One region of the Photorhabdus sp. RM323S genome, then DNA from elsewhere that is predicted to be linked to it. Evidence: predicted binding sites of a transcription regulator. Region 1 holds the regulator's gene; each other region holds the start of a gene.
The links. Region 1 encodes ArgR, which controls arginine synthesis, uptake and breakdown. Its sites were predicted from a motif close to ANTGAATAAAAATACANT; they were not measured.
Positions count from the first base shown of each region.

Region 1 (6,537 bases):
ACCGTATGGCAGTGCATGGATATATCTTTATCAGTTTCCGGTAACCGGTTTACGGCGGATAAAAAGCGGTGACTGGCTGAAACGCCACGAAAAAGAGTAAAGTGGAGTTCCCTTTTTAAGGGATTGTGATATCAAAAACCCCCAGTCAGAAATGTCTTGGCGGGGGTTTTTTAATTATGCAGACAGAGAAAAATTATTTTTTAGCGGCACGTTCGAAAGAGGAGATAATTTCTGCTTTAGCTGCTTCGACATTATCCCAACCATCAACTTTAACCCACTTGCCTTTTTCCAGATCTTTGTAATGCTCAAAGAAGTGGGTAATCTGGGCACGCAGCAATTCTGGAAGGTCGTTCACATCTTTAATGTGATCATATTCTTTGGTCAATTTGCTGTGTGGAACCGCGACCAGTTTTGCATCTTCACCTGATTCATCAGTCATTTTCAGAACGCCAACTGGACGGCAACGGATCACAGCACCGGGTTGCAATGGGTATGGCGTTGGAACCAGAACATCAACCGGGTCACCATCCAGAGACAGAGTATTGTTGATGTAACCATAGTTGCATGGATAGAACATGGCGGTAGACATAAAACGGTCTACAAACAGCGCACCGGATTCTTTATCAACTTCATATTTAATGGGATCTGCGTTGGCAGGGATCTCAATAATGACATAGATGTCTTCAGGCAGTTCTTTTCCTGCCGGTACTAAGTTCAGGCTCATGAAAGTTTCCTTTATTTCAAACCAGAATAGAGTGGGGGCTATTATAGCCAGAATGATGATGAAATCTCACCATATCTAGCACCTTCTCTGTTAAAAATCTGCAAAACTAAGGAAGGCGGTGAGTTCCGCCTTCTATTCATAATTAACCGATGAAATTACTCATCCGGGAATTCAGCCATAAAACTTTCGGCTTTCTCTACCATTGATTTACTGCCAACAAAAAAAGGCACGCGCTGATGCAGTTTGGATGGGATGATATCCAGAATCCGGTTGGCACCATCACTGGCTTTACCGCCGGCTTGTTCGGCCAGGAATGCCATTGGGTTACATTCATATAGCAGGCGTAATTTTCCTGATGGATGGCTGGCGGTACTTGGATAAATGTAGATTCCGCCTTTCAGCAAGTTGCGGTGGAAATCAGCAACCAACGAGCCGATATAGCGTGTGGTGTAAGGACGCTGAGTCTCCTCATCCTGTTCCTGGCAATATTTAATGTATTTCTTCACTCCCATAGGGAATTTGATGTAATTCCCTTCGTTGATGGAGTACATATTGCCTTTGGGGGGAAACTGGACTTTTTCATGAGAAAGACAGAATACGCCGAGTGAAGGATCATAAGTAAAGGCATGTACACCACAGCCAGTGGTATAAACCAACATAGTTGAAGAACCGTAGACAACATATCCGGCAGCGACTTGGTGGTGACCTGGTTGCAGGAAATCTTTTTCAGTCACGGGCTCGCCGATTGGGGTAATACGGCGGTAGATAGAGAAAATAGTACCAACGGAAACGTTTACATCAATATTTGAAGAACCATCTAATGGGTCCATCAAAACAACATATTTTGCATTTTCAGCGCGGTCACCTTCGAAAATAACGATGTTGTCTTCTTCCTCTGAGGCGATACCGGCAACTTCACCGCGTGCTTTCAGTGCTGCTTTGAGTTTTTCATTAGCATACAGGTCCAGTTTCATCTGTACTTCGCCTTGGATATTGGACGCACCGCTGGTCCCTAAAATATCCACTAAACCGGCTTTGTTGATATCACGGTGAATGATTTTTGCTCCGAGCTTAATAGCGGAAAGCAATGCGGTGAGTTCACCTGTGGCATGAGAAAAATCTTGCTGCTTTTCGACGATGAATTCGCCTAATGTTTTCATGACGAAAGTCCTGAATGTGATTTGATAGTGGTTTTAGAGTGTCCATTGCACTCTTTCGCGGGCAGTTTAGCCAAAGACAGGGATGATTCATAGGCTATTCCATTTCTTATCTTGCTTTTGATGGTTAGAATAGTGGCTAACTTCATGCTACGGAATGGGAAATCAATGCGTATTCATATTCTTGGTATCTGCGGTACTTTTATGGGTGGACTGGCAATTTTGGCACGTTCTCTAGGCCATGAGGTAACCGGCTCAGATACCAATGTTTATCCACCAATGAGTACCTTATTAGAAAAACATGGGATTAGCCTGATTCAGGGATATGATCCGGCACAATTGGATTCTGTGCCAGATATGGTCATCATCGGTAATGTCATGAGCCGTGGAAATCCTTGTGTAGAAGCTGTGTTGGAGCGCGGGCTTCCTTATATCTCTGGCCCTCAATGGCTGCATGATTATGTCTTGCCGGAGCGTTGGGTTCTGGCGGTTGCAGGGACGCATGGCAAAACAACAACAGCGGGCATGTTGGCTTGGATTCTTGAAGCTTGTGGCTATAAACCGGGTTTCTTGATCGGTGGTGTTCCTGGGAATTTTGCAACATCAGCTCAGATCGGAGAAAGCCCGTTTTTCGTGATAGAAGCCGATGAATATGACTGTGCTTTCTTTGATAAACGATCTAAGTTTGTGCATTACCGCCCACGTACGCTGATCATGAATAATCTGGAATTTGATCATGGAGACATTTTCGGCGATCTGGCTGCTATTCAGCGACAGTTCCATCATCTTGTCAGGATCATTCCGGGTAGTGGCAAGATCTTTATGCCAGATAACGATATTAACCTGAAACATGTCTTGTCTATGGGATTCTGGAGTGAATTGGAGCTGGTGGGTGAAACCGGTCGCTGGCAGGCAAAAAAGATAAGTACGGATAGCAGTGATTATCGGGTGTTTTATGGTGGTGAAATTGTTGGAGAAGTGAATTGGTCACTGGTTGGTGAACATAATATGCGTAATGGGCTGATTGCAATTGCAGCTGCACATCATGTTGGTGTCCAGCCAGCCGATGCCTGTCGTGCTTTGAGCGATTTTATTAATGCCCGCCGTCGCCTTGAACTACGTGGTGAGGAGAATGGTATTACCGTTTATGATGATTTTGCGCATCACCCGACAGCAATTCTGGCAACACTGGAAGCTCTGCGTAGTAAGGTTGGTGGAACTGCCCGTATTATTACTGTGTTAGAACTGCGTTCAAATACCATGAAAATGGGTGTCAGCAAGAATGAGATCGCGCCAGCGCTGGGGCGTGCTGATGAAGTGTTCTTATTTCAACCAGCTAATATTAAATGGCATGTATCAGAAATTGCAGATCGCTGTGTTCAGCCAGCGTATTGGAGCGCTGACATTGATTCGCTGGTGCATATGATTGTTGATAAGGCACAGAAAGGCGATCATATTTTGGTTATGAGTAATGGCGGGTTTAGCGGTATTCATGAGAAACTACTCTTTGAACTGAATAAAAAAACTTATCAGTCCTGAGGATGACGGCAGGAAAAATGAATTGCGCCATGCTGGCGCGATTCATTTAAAGTTCTTGTTCGAACAATTCAAGAATTTTTTCACGTAGTTGTTCTGCTGTGAAGCCTCTGGCAAGTGTGATGAAGATGGTGTCGTCACCCGCGATACTGCCAAGTATGCCTTCTGCTTTACCAAGGGAATCCAACAGGCGAGCAATAAGTTGGGCAGCACCAGGGCTTGTACGAATTACAACAATTGAATGGTTGTGATCAACATCCAGTACCAGGTTTTTTAGTGGACTAGTGGCAGTAGGGACGCCAAGCTCAGCAGGAAGGCAGTAGACCATTTCCATTTTGGCATTACGGGTGCGAACAGCACCAAATTTAGTCAGCATTCTGGAGACTTTGGATTGATTAATATTCTCAAAACCTTCTTCCAGCAAGGCGGTGACGATTTCTCCTTGAGAGCTAAATTTTTCTTCTTTCAATAACGCTTTGAAAGCTTTTACTAACTCTTCCTGTTTAGAGGGAGTACGCATATTTCACCATATTCAATCAGCTATGAAGATTATATTATGCATATAAATGAATTTTTATGCAATAAAAATGATTTTATCACTATTTTAAAAGCATGAATTAGTCTTATGCTATATAGAAATTCACAAAATATGAATATGAGAATTTGCTTTTTTGGGCGGGTTATCATGTAAGTATATTGTTAATCAAATGATGTTGTTTGGTGTTGTTGTTGGGTGTAAGGTATTTGCGGGTTATTTCATAAAATCATAAGGTAATTATCAAAATAGTGTCCATTATCTCATTAACAGATAAGCATTTTGCCTAGAATACGGCGACTTTTACGTCCGACGATTAGAGCGTAAGTCCGCAATTTGGCTGTTAACAGGTTGTTTTCAAGAAAGTAGTAATCTATGGTTTGTAACCAGATGAATTCACAGCATTTTAAAGTATAAACGATTTAAGGAGTATCAGGATGAAAGTTGCAGTTCTCGGTGCAGCCGGTGGTATTGGTCAGGCTCTTGCTCTTCTACTAAAAACCCAGCTTCCTTCAGGTTCAAAACTCTCTTTATATGATATCGCGCCAGTGACACCTGGGGTGGCTGTTGATTTGAGCCACATCCCAACGGATGTGAGAATTAAGGGCTTTGCTGGTGAAGATGCAACGCCAGCGTTGGAAGGCGCGGACGTTGTATTGATTTCTGCTGGTGTTGCCCGTAAACCAGGTATGGATCGTTCAGATCTGTTTAATGTTAATGCTGGTATCGTTCGTAACCTGGTAGAACAAGTGGCTAAAACGTGTCCGAAGGTACTGATTGGGATTATTACTAACCCAGTCAACACAACTGTAGCTATTGCGGCTGAAGTGCTGAAAAAAGCGGGTGTATATGATAAAAACCGCCTGTTTGGTGTAACAACCCTGGATATTATCCGCTCCAATACTTTTGTTGCTGAATTGAAAGGTAAAAAACCACAGGAAATCGAAGTGCCAGTTATCGGTGGTCACTCTGGTGTGACGATCCTGCCTCTGTTGTCCCAAATCCCTGGTGTGAGCTTTACTGATGAAGAATTGGCAGCTTTAACTCAACGTATTCAGAATGCAGGTACTGAAGTTGTTGAAGCTAAAGCTGGTGGTGGATCAGCAACTCTGTCTATGGGGCAAGCCGCGGCTCGTCTGGGTCTTTCTTTGGTCCGTGGCTTACAAGGCGAAAGCAATGTTGTGGAATGTGCCTATGTTGAAGGTGATGGCAAATATGCGCGTTTCTTCGCTCAGCCGGTTCGTTTGGGTAAAAATGGTGTAGAAGAGCGTTTGGACATCGGCAAGTTGAGTGATTTTGAACAGAAATCACTGGAAGGCATGTTGGACGTATTGAGAAAAGATATAGAATTAGGTGAAAAATTCATTAATAACTAATTGGTATATTTTATAGATATAAAATATATACTTATGAAACAATAAAAACCGCTGGTATAACGAATTACCGGCGGTTTTTATTTAACGAAAATAATTCGTTAGCTAATTATTTGTTTGTTCGCGTACTTTCCTTTCTAATAATTCTCCAGTATTTGGATCAAAATAACGACTCGGCCAAATCTCTGAAGGATGTATTTCCAGATAATTCGCAATTATCCATTCCCCCTTTGGCCATGGGCGAGACAGTGCATTAGCGAGTGTAGATGAGCTCAGTCCCGCTTTGCGTGATACCTCAGCTAAGGTTGTTCCCCGCTTGCGTAAAGCTGCAATTATGTCGGCTGGATGCCAATCAGATTTCCTTGAAATCATTTTTAATCCTTTTTTTATTAAATTTGATGCTATGTTAGTGGTATAAATAACAGGTCTGCATGAGAGCAATAACGAACTGAAACCTGTTATTGAGAAATAAAATAGCATTATTTTCCTAAAAATATTTCCAAATTTTTTCTTAAAAACTTCTTTTTTGAACTTGGTTACAAAAATAGAGAAACGTGATGAAAAAAGAGTGGTTTTCGGCCAAGGAATTGGTTGGCGTGGGTGAGTTACCTGGATCACCACAAGGAGTTAATGCCAGAGCAAAACGCGAGGAGTGGTTATGTCAGAAAAAGCAAGGGGTACAAGGCAAAGCAGTCGAATATCACTATTCCTGTTTTCCAGAGACGACCATTGCAGCGCTGGAGCTTCATGAATCATCTTCTGAGTATCAGGTGCAGAGGCAAGATCCTTTATCGATTTGGGTTGGAGCTTTCCACCAGTTGTCAGAATCTGAGAAACAGGCTGTGACAGCCATGATTTTACGAGACGGTATCAGAAGTTTTTTGGAAAAAATTTCTGTTATTTAGCTCATTTTTGGAAATTAAAAATGCCAATTAACTTGGCTTCTTCTTCATTATCCCGGTGCAAAGTGAGAAGAAAAGTATGAAAAAAGAATGGTACTCAGCTAAAGAGCTGGTTGGTATTGCCGGACTTCCTTCTTCGCCACAGGGAATAAATCTGATGGCAAGGCGGGAAGGATGGGAGTATAGACGTAAACTGGGTGTTCAGGGTAAGGCTCTTGAATACAATATAAATAGTTTGCCTGAAGATGTACTTAATATGTTATCCGTAGGGGAAAACACCGTTGATTATGCAAACAAACGGCAGGACCCA
Region 1 covers NZ_JBHFKZ010000010.1:39,587-46,123, reverse strand. The annotation lists gene ACGF7G_RS07055 (gamma-glutamylcyclotransferase) at 1-100, shown strand, start outside; gene ppa (inorganic diphosphatase) at 194-724, opposite strand; gene fbp (class 1 fructose-bisphosphatase) at 880-1,884, opposite strand; gene mpl (UDP-N-acetylmuramate:L-alanyl-gamma-D-glutamyl-meso-diaminopimelate ligase) at 2,050-3,420, shown strand; gene argR (transcriptional regulator ArgR) at 3,467-3,937, opposite strand; gene mdh (malate dehydrogenase) at 4,390-5,328, shown strand; gene ACGF7G_RS07025 (helix-turn-helix transcriptional regulator) at 5,431-5,697, opposite strand; gene ACGF7G_RS07020 (DNA-binding protein) at 5,883-6,230, shown strand; gene ACGF7G_RS07015 (DNA-binding protein) at 6,307-6,537, shown strand, end outside.

Region 2 (6,537 bases), on a different contig from region 1:
AAACTCCAAAAACAATTTCTGGATGATTTTATCTCCACCACATTTGCCTATCTGTATTCAATTCAAATATCCACCTATAGTCATTTCTGGCTTCACTATCGTTCTGTTGCTTTGCGGCGGCGATAAACGCAAGCAGGACGCGGACATAGCCCGAGCATGTGAATATTGGCGCGAATGGAAAAAAGGAAGCCGGGTTGAATCCTAACCAGCTCTATCGTACCTTGTCGGCTGAAGGCAACCCGGAGGTCAGAAATCTAAGCGCAATCCTGTGTGTCATGGGCTTACACCTGGCAGTTCAACCCATCATTACCCACTAACAGGGCTACGATAAATTTACATTGCCACCATTACTAAAATACGCTTTGATACCCGCGAAAATGGACTCCGCTACCTGCTGCTGGAAGCGCGCTGTTTTCAGTTTTCGTTCCTCTTCCAGATTACTGATAAACGCAGTTTCTACCAGAATAGACGGGATATCTGGTGCTTTCAGTACCGCAAACCCAGCCTGATCCACCCGGTTCTTATGCAGTTTATTCACCTTACCCATGCGCTTAAGCACTTCACTGCCAAATTTAAGGCTGTCATTGATTGTCGCCGTCTGTAGCAAATCAAACATAGTATGATCCAGATACTTATCACCGCTTTTACTTACACCGCCAATCTGGTCGGCTTCATTTTGCGTTTGGGCTAGAAAACGGGCGGTATTACTGGTTGCGCCTTTAGTAGAAAGTGCAAAAACCGAAGAACCACGCGCAGCTCGGTTAGAAAAAGCATCCGCGTGAATAGAAACGAATAAATCAGCCTGCATCTTACGTGCTTTTGCCACCCGGACTTTTAGCGGGATAAACACATCTTCATTACGAGTCATATACACTTTCATACCCGGTTCACGCTGAATAATAGTTCGCAATCGACGGGCGATTTGCAGAACAACGTCTTTCTCACGGGTTTTATATTTGCCTATAGCGCCGGGATCTTCTCCACCATGTCCAGGATCGAGCATGATAACAATCGGCCGGTCTTTACCTGCTTTGCCTGACTTCGGTATTTCCGCAGGTAAATCCTCGGCCAAATTACCTTTATTGTACTCTTCAAGCAGAGCAAGTAACGGATCATCATCCTTATTCGTGCCCGCTGCGGGATAAATATCCAAGACCAGACGGTGCTTAAATTCCGCCACGGGTTTCAAAGTAAACATATGTGGGCTGACCGACTGTTTAACTTCAAACACCAAACGGACGGTTTTAGGATCAAACTGCCCTGCTCTGACCAGTTTAAGATAAGGATCGCGGGATTGAATCTGTTCCCCCATCTCTTTTAGAGTATGATTCAATTGCATGCCTTCAAGATCAACAACAATTCTGTTTGGATTTGTCAGCACGAACTGGCGATATTTGAGTGGAATATTGGACTCAAGAGTCACACGGGTATAACTGGATGCAGGCCAAATACGAACTGCAATAATTTTTGGTGACGCTGCATAACCCACCTGGCTGACACTAAGCAACCACATTGCTGCGGCTCCTTGCAACAAGCGACGTCGTGACAGATTAAGATCTGAATGACTCATCTACTATTTATTCCATTCATAAAATACCAATATTCAGAGTGGCCTTCACCTAAAAAACAGCCAAGTGGAAAATACTAACCAACCAACATTATGCTGTCATCAGTAATAAGCATTTTATATTTGGCAAATTATTCACGTCCACATGTATATCGCAATGTTTTTGTTTTAATTGCCTCTTGCCATTTCCTTTCAAAAGGAATAAAAATACATAAATTACGAATAAAAATTCAATCGAGAGTCTGTTATGAAAGAACGCAGCACCGAATTAGTTGAGGGATTTCGCCACTCGGTTCCATACATCAATGCACACCGTGGCAAAACTTTTGTTATCATGCTTGGCGGAGAGGCTATTGCTCACGAGAACTTCCCGAACATCATCAACGACATCGGATTACTGCATAGTTTGGGTATCCGGCTGCTCATCGTTTATGGTGCCAGACCTCAAATTGAACAAAACCTTGCAACCCATTGTTATGAACCGGTTTACCACAAACACACCCGTGTTACCGATAATAAAACATTGGAATTCGTCAAACAATCTGCTGGTTTATTACAATTGGATATTACCGCACGTCTTTCTATGAGCTTAAATAATACACCATTGCAAGGTGCAAATATTAATGTTGTCAGTGGTAACTTTATTATTGCTCAACCTCTTGGTGTTGATGATGGCGTGGATTATTGCCACAGCGGAAAAATTCGCCGTATTGATGAAGCAGCCATAAATCGTCAGTTAGATAATGGCGCAATAGTGCTCATTGGTCCTGTTGCAGTTTCCGTCACCGGCGAGAGTTTTAATCTGGCATTTGAAGAAGTTGCTACTCAATTAGCGATCAAACTACAAACTGAAAAACTGATTGGTTTCTGTTCTACTCAAGGTGTACAGGGCAAAGACGGAAAAATTCTCTCTGAAATTTTTCTTAATCAGGCACCAAATCTGATTAAAGAACTGGAAGCTGAAGGTGACTATTATTCAGGTACAGCCTGTTTTTTACGGAGTGCCGTAAAAGCTTGTCGTCGTGGCGTTCACCGCAGCCACTTATTGAGTTATCAGGCAGATGGTTCTCTGGTTCAAGAATTATTTTCCCGTGATGGTATTGGTACTCAAATAGTCATGGAGAGCGCGGAACAAATACGCAGAGCGAATATCAATGACATCGGAGGTATTCTTGAACTTATTCGTCCGCTGGAACAGCAAGGCATTTTAGTACGCCGTTCAAGAGAACAACTTGAGAGAGAAATTGATAAATTCATTATTATCGAACGCGATAACCTGACTATCGCTTGTGCCGCGCTTTACCCCTATCCTGATGAGAAAATTGGGGAGATGGCTTGTTTAGCCGTTCATCCTAAATACCGGAGCTCTTTAAAAGGTGAAGTACTCATGAACCGCATTTCGGATCACGCTAAACAGCTCGGGCTGGAAAAACTTTTCGTCCTGACTACCCGCAGCATTCACTGGTTCCAGGAACGGGGCTTTGAGCCAGCAGAAATCTCAATGCTACCGATTCAAAAACAAGAGCTATACAACTACCAGCGCCGTTCTAAAATTCTGATGTTGAATTTGGAACCACAGTAACGAGCTGATTAATGTTGAAAAATAACGCAATCCTATTGGGAAAACGTCCTTTCTGGCGATCGATCAGATCGCCTAAATGGGTGTCCGGTTTTATTAGACCACCACACTTTACAGTTACATCCGTAAAGAAGCAGTTATGTCCTCTCAAATTGAAGGTACTCAATCGTCCCTCAGCGATCTAATGTTGTTTGAAATGGAAGGGATGCTTGGTGTGCCAATGGATGATGTACAAGAGGTATCTTGTTACGTTAATGCTTTATCATTAGGTGTACAACGTATTCAAGAGTCCTATCCCATCACTTTTCGTTTAATCAAAGAACTACATAAAGTTTCAATGATATCAGGAAGAGGTATAAGCCGTGGACCTGGAGAGTTCTGTCAAAACCAAGTGTGGATCGGTGGTCATCGTGCTGATGAAGCTGCTTTTATCCCGCCTCCTGCTAATGAATTGGCTGATTGTTGGGCCGCATTGGAGAAGTTCATTAACGATGTTCCTGAGCCGACAGATCCATTGATAAAAGCAGCTTTAGCTCATGTTCAGTTCGAAACTATCCATCCATTTATGGATGGTAATGGTCGGTTAGGACGCTTATTAATTCCCTTAATTTTGGTGGAAACAAAGGTTCTGAGTCAGCCTTTTCTGTATCTATCCGTCTTTTTCAAAAAACATAGACAAATCTATTATGAACGTCTGCAACAAGTCCGCATAACGGGTGATTGGGAAGTGTGGTTACTCTTTTTTGTTGATGCTGTTGCAGCTACAGCGACACAAGCAGTCAATATCGCTCAACAACTTTATCAGTTACGCCGTGAACACAAAAAACTGTTGCAGCCATTAGGACGTATGGAGAACTCAGCAAGCCAGATATTGGATGCATTATTTGAGCATCCTATCGTCAACATTAATAAATTGGTGCAACTTACAGGGCTGGCACCGGCAACAATTGGCAAGGTTATGGAACGCTTATCTCAGGCTGATCTTGTATTGGTCTCTGAACTTACCGGCCAAAAACGCAATCGCGTGTATGCTTATAACCGTTATATAGAAATTTTGAACCAAGATTTTTAAAAAAACCATATTAGCATTCCTATGAATATCACATAGCAGGATCCCACTTTGTTTATCCTGTCATGTGATATTTATTTATCAGTGATTCTATACTCCGGTTATTTTGCATTTACCTAACATAGCAACTGGCCCCTTTCCAAAAAATTGCACTTATTAGTCGAATCCGCCATATACTATTATTGTTACACTTGATAGCAAGCGGGCATCAGAAGTTACGAAAGCGGTAGTAAAAGTATTATATCCGTTAAAACAGAGGGTTAAGACCATCACATTCGATAACGGTTTGGAGTTCGCAGAGCATGAAATCATAAGTAAAAGATGAGAAACCCAAATTTACTTTGCTCACCCTTACTCACCCTGGGAAAGAGGGATCAATGAGAATATCAATGGATTAATCAGACAATACTTTCCAAAGGGAACGGATTTTAATGAAGTCACTGATCAGGAAATAAATTTTGTGGTAAACCGATTAAATAATCGCCCGCGAAAAACACGGGGAGGGAAAACACCGAATGAATTATTTAAGGGGATACGAACCTGTTTACTTCCGGATTAACGAGTTACTTGAATTCACATATTATGAGCACGAGATTCCCCTCTCTGTCAGTGTTATTAATTGGGGTGACCATTATTCTGACAGAGGGGGGCGGAATGGGATTTGAAGCTACATTAACTCCGATATAAATACCCCGCAGGCTAATAATTTAGCTTTTTTTCCTGTTATTTAGTATGATTTTGCGTATAAAGCCCAGGTTTTGGTATGTTTTCCTGTAAATAAACAGGTAGCTTCAGTTTTTGGCTGAACAAATGGAATGCATCTAACACTTACACTGTATTCACTGATAGCCTCTTTCACTCTCTCGTCATCAACAAAAGGTGCTAGGACAAATTTATTAATTGCATTTTTCTCTTTAAAAATCTGCCTAAATTCTTCAATCGTAGTAACAGTTATTGTATTTTCTAACATTCTATTTTTAGCATTGTTAAACATATTCACCTGAATTGATTGCAATATTTTAATCAAGCTTTTCAAAAAAACACTCGTATCAATTTTTATTATTTCCTTAACATTATTTCGACAAGAATAGGAAACCAGATCTTGCTCTAATTCTTTTTTTCCTATTTCAATACGAATAGGTACTCCACGCTTAATATGATACCATTTTTTTTCTCCGCCATTTACATCTCGTTTATCTATCTTTACTCTTATGTTTTGACCTTTTAATTTTTTTCGAGAAATTTGTTTTCGTAATTTATCACAGAAAGCATATATATCATCAGCATCCTGCTCACTATGTATGATTGGAACAATGATGACTTGTATTGGAGCCACCAATGGTGGGAGCATCATCCCATTATCATCGCCATGAGTCATGATCATAGCTCCAATTAACCGTGTAGACACCCCCCATGAAGTTGTCCATGCCAATTCCTTTATACCTTTTTTATTGATGAAATGGATATCGGATGCCTTCGCAAAATTTTGCCCCAAAAAATGCGAAGTTCCGGCCTGCAAAGCTTTACCATCCTGCATCATCGCTTCAATAGTATAAGTATCTACAGCTCCAGGAAAACGTTCCCAAGAACACTTTATTCCTTTAGTTACTGAGAGTGAAAGATAATCAATGACAAAATTTTCATAAGTATCAACAATATTAATTGTTTCTTTCATGGCTTCATCACTAGTGGCATGAACTGTATGACCTTCTTGCCACAGGAATTCCGAAGTTCTTAGAAAAAGCCTTGGTCGCATTTCCCAGCGTAGTACATTAGCCCATTGGTTGATTAATAAAGGCAAATCCCTATAACTCTGAACCCACCGAGATAGTGAAGCGCCAATCAAAGTCTCACTTGTGGGCCTAATAATTAAAGGCTCATCTAATTGACCCGCTGGTACTAATTTACCATCCAAGGCTTGTTCTAGACGATGGTGGGTGACTACTGCGCATTCCTTAGCGAAACCATCAACATGTTCAGCTTCTTTTTGAAGAAAAGACAAAGGAATAAGCAAAGGAAAGTAAGCATTCTCATGCCCAGAATCCTTGAGTCTTTGATCTAATTCACGTTGCATATTCTCCCATATACCATATGCCCAAGGACGAATGACCATGCAACCTCTAACAGGAGAATTTTCAGCCAATTCAGCTTGGATAATGACTTGTTGATACCATTCAGAGAAGTTTTCGCGTCTAGTTGGATTTATTGCTGTTTTCATGATATTTTTTTATTTATGTAGGATAAGTTATGAAAAATCGTACCACAAATATTAAAAAGACCCAATGTGAAGAGTTCTCAGACAAAAATTTTCAATGAACAGAA
Region 2 covers NZ_JBHFKZ010000001.1:155,483-162,019, reverse strand. The annotation lists partial or broken gene ACGF7G_RS00640 (DNA-binding protein) at 183-317, shown strand; gene amiC (N-acetylmuramoyl-L-alanine amidase AmiC) at 323-1,570, opposite strand; gene argA (amino-acid N-acetyltransferase) at 1,815-3,149, shown strand; gene ACGF7G_RS00625 (Fic family protein) at 3,268-4,218, shown strand; partial or broken gene ACGF7G_RS00620 (IS30 family transposase) at 4,388-4,774, shown strand; gene proS (proline--tRNA ligase) at 4,943-6,433, opposite strand.
Region 2: the regulator ArgR is predicted to act here: its motif matches at 1,764-1,781, upstream of argA (amino-acid N-acetyltransferase).

Region 3 (6,537 bases), on a different contig from region 1:
CCCTCCAGATCTTCACGGCTTTGTCCCACATCGGCGACAAATGCAACAACTTCACAGTTGTCATAATGCTCTTTCAGCCAGGGAATAATGGCAGAAGTATCCAGACCACCAGAATAAGCGAGAACTATTTTTTTAATATCTTTAGTATGCATGAAGTTACCCTTTGAAATTCCGTTGTTGTTCATCAGCAAAGCTTTGCCGAAAATTAATCAAACTTGATTTAAGCCAGAATACGAGTACCGACGGGAACACCGTTAAATAACGCGGTTAACTGATCCGCATGGCGCCAACTGGCAATATCCACCGGGCGACCTAATGTTTTAGCTGCATCCAAAGCTGCATTTACCTTCACGATCATGCCGTCAGTGATGATGCCCTGCACAATAAGTTGTTCAGCTTTCTGAGCAGTGATATCAGGGATCTTCTGCCCTTTACCATCCAAAATGCCACTCACATCAGAGAGCAATACCAGATCAGCCCCTAGCGTTTGAGCTATCGCCGTTGCCGCCTGATCAGCATTCACATTCATCAGCTCCCCTTTATCAGTTACACCAATCGAACTAATAATGGGTATATAACCAGCATCCAGTAAAATTCTCAGCAACTTAGCATCACCCGGCATTGCTTTCCCCACATGCCCCAACTCTTCACTCAGTTGGGAAACCATGACTACATTACCATCTCCTAAATATAATCCAACTGATGCAAGCTGATACTTAGTCGCCCACGACAACAAAGTTTTATTGGCTACACCTGCCAATGCGCCGGTGATAATCCCTATCTGATCAACGGGTGTTACCCGTAATCCTTGCTCCTTCACTACCGGCAGTTGCAACTTCTGCATCAGTTCATCTACCAGACAACCACCACCATGAACAATCACCAACTGGCGTTTATGTGTTTGCCGATATTCCTGTAATGCAGTAAACAAGCGTTCCAGTGCTTCTTCATTGTCCAATAACACGCCACCTAACTTTATGACTAAAGGTTCCATCTGATTTACTCCCTCACGCCAATAATTAAAGTAATGCCTGAGTTTCTTCAAACCCAAAACGTATATTCATACACTGAACTGCCTGAGCGGCCGCGCCTTTCAAGAGATTATCCTCAGTACCGACAATAATCAGGTGATCACCCTGTACAACAAAACCAATATCACAGAACGGTGATCCAACAACCGATTTCAGAGCTGGCACCCCTTTGTAGTAGAGACGCACTAGAGGCTTATCTTTATATGCCTGTTGATAAACTTCACTTATCTGTTCTGCGGTAACACCTGGCTGCAATTTACAGGTAATCGTGGCAAGAATACCCCGTGCAAAATTACCAAGATGCGGAGTAAAAATCACCCTGGTCCCCAGATGTTCCTCAATCTCTGGTTGGTGACGATGAGTAAATATTCCATAAGGTTGCAGGCTAACTTCGCAGAAACTGTTGGTCATACTGGCCTTCCGACCTGCACCACTCACGCCGCTGGTCGCATTAATCACCGGCCAGTGACCGGTATCCAGCAAACCCTTTTCCAGTAGCGGTTTTAGAGCAAGTTGAGAAACCGTTGGATAACATCCCGGGACAGCAACCAACTGGGCCTGTTTAATTTCTTCAGCCTGCCATTCAGCAAGTCCATATACAGCTTGTGCTAACCATTGAGTATGCTTATGTTTGAATCCGTAGTATTGTTGATAAATCTGAGCATTTTGTACGCGATAGGCACCGGACAGATCGAACACAACGCAACCTGCTGCCAGAAATACCGGCGTGATGTCATGACTGACCTCATGGGCGGTGGCAAGGAAAACCACATCAACCCCTTTAGTAGCATCAGTGATGTCAGTCAGCGGTTGCAGTGGTAGATCAACGATGCCTTTATACTGTGGATGTAAATCTGAGAAACATTTATCTGCATCAACGCTCTGAGCAGAAACCATTAGCCTAATCAGATTTATATGTGGGTGACGATGCAGATATGCTGCCAGTTCTGCTCCGGTATAACCACTTGCACCAACAACCAGCGTATTCAACATGGGATCTCTTTACCTTGTGCTCAGTATTTAAACGGGATAATGTATTTTTATTCAAAAAAAATGCATGAATATTGATACTATCATGAATAAAGGCTGTCAACAGTGAATATTAAATTACCTCCATTTATTGAGCTATTTCGGCAGTTAATCGCGACTCCCTCAATCAGTGCCACCGATATCAGTATCGATCAAAGTAATGAGTCTTTAATCAACCTGCTGGCAAGCTGGTTAAAAGAAACAGGTTTTGAGATTGAGATACAACCGGTACCCAAAGTCAGCGGGAAATATAATTTACTGGCGACTCTGGGAAGTGGCCCAGGTGGATTACTACTGTGTGGTCATACCGATACCGTCCCTTTTGACGAAGGGCGCTGGACTCAAGATCCCTTCACCCTGACAGAATGTGATAACAAACTATATGGTTTAGGTACGGCAGACATGAAAGGCTTTTTCGCCTTTATCATTGATGCCTTGCGGGATATTGATGTCAGTAAAATAACCCGTCCGCTGTACATTCTGGCTACCGCGGATGAAGAGACAACAATGGCAGGTGCCCGTTATTTTGCGGCAAGTACCACTATCCGACCGGATTTCGCGATTATCGGGGAACCGACGGCATTGCAGCCTATCTGTGCACACAAAGGGCATTTATCGAATGCTATCCGCATTGTCGGCCAATCAGGGCATTCCAGTGATCCAGCCCGCGGTGTCAATGCTATTGATTTGATGCATGAATCTATTGGTCATCTGATTGAATTGCGCGACACGCTAAAAGAGCGTTACAACAATCCGGCATTTGCCATTCCGTACCCGACCATGAACTTCGGCTATATTCATGGCGGTGATGCGGTAAATCGGATTTGTGCACATTGTGAATTGCATATGGATATTCGCCCATTACCGGGCCTGACATTACAAGATCTGAATGGGCTGTTAAACGAGGCCCTGGAACCAGTGAAACAGCGTTGGCCTGGCCGTCTGACCATCAATGAATTACATCCACCCATTCCTGGATATGAATGCCCAACAGACCACAAGATGGTTGATGTAATAGAAAAACTGCTAGGCCGCAAGGCTGAAACCGTGAATTACTGTACCGAAGCGCCATTTATTCAGGAATTATGCCCAACTTTAGTCCTTGGCCCAGGTTCGATTGAACAGGCACATCAGCCGGATGAGTTTATTGATACGGCATTTATTGAACCTACCAGAAAGATAATCTCTCAGTTAATAGATCATTTTTGTCTGGGCAATAATTAATTGCTTCAACTTCTCCTCCCAAAAATCAGGGGGGACTCAAGCATCAGAACAAGAAACAAACAAGCTTTTCCCAAGTACCTTGCACATAAACACAGCTCAGATAATAAGTAAAACTTATAGAAAACAGCTCAGTATTAAATTTTAGAAATTTCGCCCAAACTGATTATTTTCTGATATGAATATGAGTCTTAGGGTAAGTGTCAGACTGTGGCACCACAAAAAATAACTTCCCGCCACTTAAATGAAATTTTTCTACAGGAACAGAATCAACATTCTGCCAGCAATAAAGGCCAAAAGTCACATGAACCAACAATATTCCGCAATGCGCAGTAATGTCAGCATGCTAGGTAAGCTGCTGGGAGATACTATCAAAGAAGCTTTAGGGGAAGATATTCTCGATAAAGTTGAAACTATCCGCAAATTATCCAAATCATCCCGTGCCGGCAATGAAGCACACCGCCAGCAACTATTGTCCACATTACAAAACTTATCCAATGATGAATTGTTGCCGGTTGCCCGCGCGTTCAATCAATTTCTCAACCTGACAAACGTCGCGGAACAATATCACAGCATATCCCCACATGGTGAAGCTGCCAGCAACCCGGTTGCTTTGGCGAAGTTATTCACCCAGTTAAAAGAAAAAAATTTCAGTAACGACGATCTGAAAAAAGCGGTGAATGAGCTGTCGATTGAACTGGTTCTCACCGCTCACCCAACTGAAATCGCGCGTCGTACCTTGATCCACAAACTGGTCGCCGTTAACACCTGCCTGTCACAATTAGATCACGATGACTTGGCGGATTATGAGCGTAATAACATTATGCGCCGCCTGCGCCAGTTAGTTGCCCAGTCATGGCATACCGATGAAATCCGTAAAATCCGCCCTACTCCAATTGATGAAGCTAAATGGGGCTTCGCTATGGTGGAAAACAGCTTATGGGATGGTGTGCCGGCATTCCTGCGTGAATTCAATGAACAGTTGGAAGAGTCTATTGATTACAGCTTGCCGGTCGAAGCTGTTCCTATCCGTTTTACTTCCTGGATGGGCGGCGACCGCGACGGCAACCCGAATGTCACGGCTGAAGTTACTCGCCATGTATTACTACTTAGCCGCTGGAAAGCAGCCGATCTGTTCCTGAAAGATATTCAGGTTCTGGTTTCTGAATTATCCATGTCCGAATGCACATCAGAAGTTCGCAAACTGGCAGGTGGTGATGAAATTCTGGAACCTTACCGGGAAATTACCAAAAAACTGCGAACACAACTCAGCAATACACTGGAATATTTAGAGAAACGGCTGAAAGGGGAGCAAGTTCTGCCACCCACTGATCTGCTGGTGGATAATGAACAGCTCTGGCAGCCCCTTTACGCCTGTTATCAATCATTGAAAACCTGTGGCATGGAAATCATCGCCAATGGCCAATTATTGGATATCCTGCGCCGTATTCGTTGCTTCGGCTTGTCACTGGTACGCATTGATGTCCGTCAAGAAAGCAGCCGTCATACAACCGCCATGTCTGAACTGACGCAATACCTGGAATTAGGCGACTACGAAAGCTGGTCCGAAGAAGAGAAACAAGCTTTCCTGCTGCATGAACTGAATTCCAAACGCCCACTGATCCCACACAACTGGCAACCAAGCGCTGAAACTCAAGAAGTTTTCGAAACCTGTAAGGTGATTGCAGAATCACCTCAAGACGCCATCGCTGCTTACGTTATCTCAATGGCTAAAGTGCCTTCTGATGTATTAGCGGTTCACCTGCTGCTGAAAGAAGCCGGTTGTCCGTTCACCTTGCCAGTTGCCCCGCTGTTCGAAACCCTTGATGACCTGAACAACGCCGAAAATGTTATTCAACAATTGATGAATATTCAATGGTATCGCTGTCTAATTCAGGACAAACAGATGGTGATGATTGGCTACTCTGACTCGGCAAAAGATGCCGGGGTGATGGCTGCGGGATGGGCGCAATACCGCGCACAAGATGCACTAATCAAAACCTGTGAAAAAGAAGGCGTCACGCTGACCTTGTTCCATGGTCGCGGCGGTACCATTGGCCGTGGCGGCGCACCAGCACATGCAGCGCTGCTTTCCCAGCCACCGGGAAGCTTAAAAGGTGGGCTACGTGTCACTGAGCAGGGTGAAATGATTCGCTTCAAATTCGGTCTGCCACAGGTCACTATCAGTAGCTTAGCGTTATATGCCAGCGCAATTCTGGAAGCCAACCTGCTACCACCACCGGAACCTAAGCCGGAATGGCGTCAGATAATGGATACTTTGTCTGATGTTTCTTGCAGGATGTATCGTGATTATGTACGTGAACAACCTGATTTTGTGCCTTATTTTCGTGCTGCAACGCCAGAACTGGAATTGGCTAAACTCCCTTTGGGTTCTCGACCAGCCAAACGCCGCCCGACAGGAGGTGTGGAAAGTTTGCGAGCTATCCCGTGGATTTTTGCCTGGACACAGAACCGCCTGATGTTGCCGGCTTGGTTAGGCGCAGGTGCTGCACTACAAACAGTCGTGAATGATGGTAAACAGGGTGTACTGGCAGAAATGTGCCGCGATTGGCCTTTCTTTACCACCCGCATTGGTATGCTGGAGATGGTTTTCGCTAAAGCGGACCTATGGCTGGCGGAATATTATGATCACCGCTTGGTAGATCAGAGTTTGTGGCCATTAGGTCAGAAGCTGCGTGAGCAACTTTCAGCGGATATTAAAACGGTATTAACCATTTCCAAAGATGAGCATCTGATGGCAGATTTACCGTGGATTGCAGAATCAATCGCCCTGCGTAATGTTTATACCGATCCATTAAATGTTTTGCAGGCAGAACTTCTGCTACGTTCCCGTCAGCAACAACACCCTGATCCACAGCTTGAACAGGCGCTGATGGTCACAATAGCCGGTGTAGCGGCAGGAATGCGAAATACAGGTTAGTCGCTGTCAGTAGGAGACAATCTCCACGCGACGGTAGTGATATTATTGAGCACAGTACGGGTATCTTTCATCTTCATATAACCCCGTACAATATGTGCTCAATGGTATCACAGTTTTCCCACATTTACCGTTTGCGAAACAAACAAAAACACGATAAGAGCAGGATAAATTCCACTCATTACATAAATAAAATTTGATAATGTGATTTTTGCTCACTTCCCTAGAATTGTGCCTTTCGATTTCTAAGAGGGTTCAATCATGAAGAAAAATAAACTTGCCATTTTGTTATCTCTTGCTTCCCTGTTTGGCGTTAAT
Region 3 covers NZ_JBHFKZ010000067.1:10,470-17,006, forward strand. The annotation lists gene ACGF7G_RS19910 (argininosuccinate synthase) at 1-152, opposite strand, end outside; gene argB (acetylglutamate kinase) at 221-994, opposite strand; gene argC (N-acetyl-gamma-glutamyl-phosphate reductase) at 1,020-2,024, opposite strand; gene argE (acetylornithine deacetylase) at 2,127-3,284, shown strand; gene ppc (phosphoenolpyruvate carboxylase) at 3,586-6,222, shown strand; gene ACGF7G_RS19935 (YolA family protein) at 6,481-6,537, shown strand, end outside.
Region 3: the regulator ArgR is predicted to act here: its motif matches at 2,063-2,080, upstream of argC (N-acetyl-gamma-glutamyl-phosphate reductase).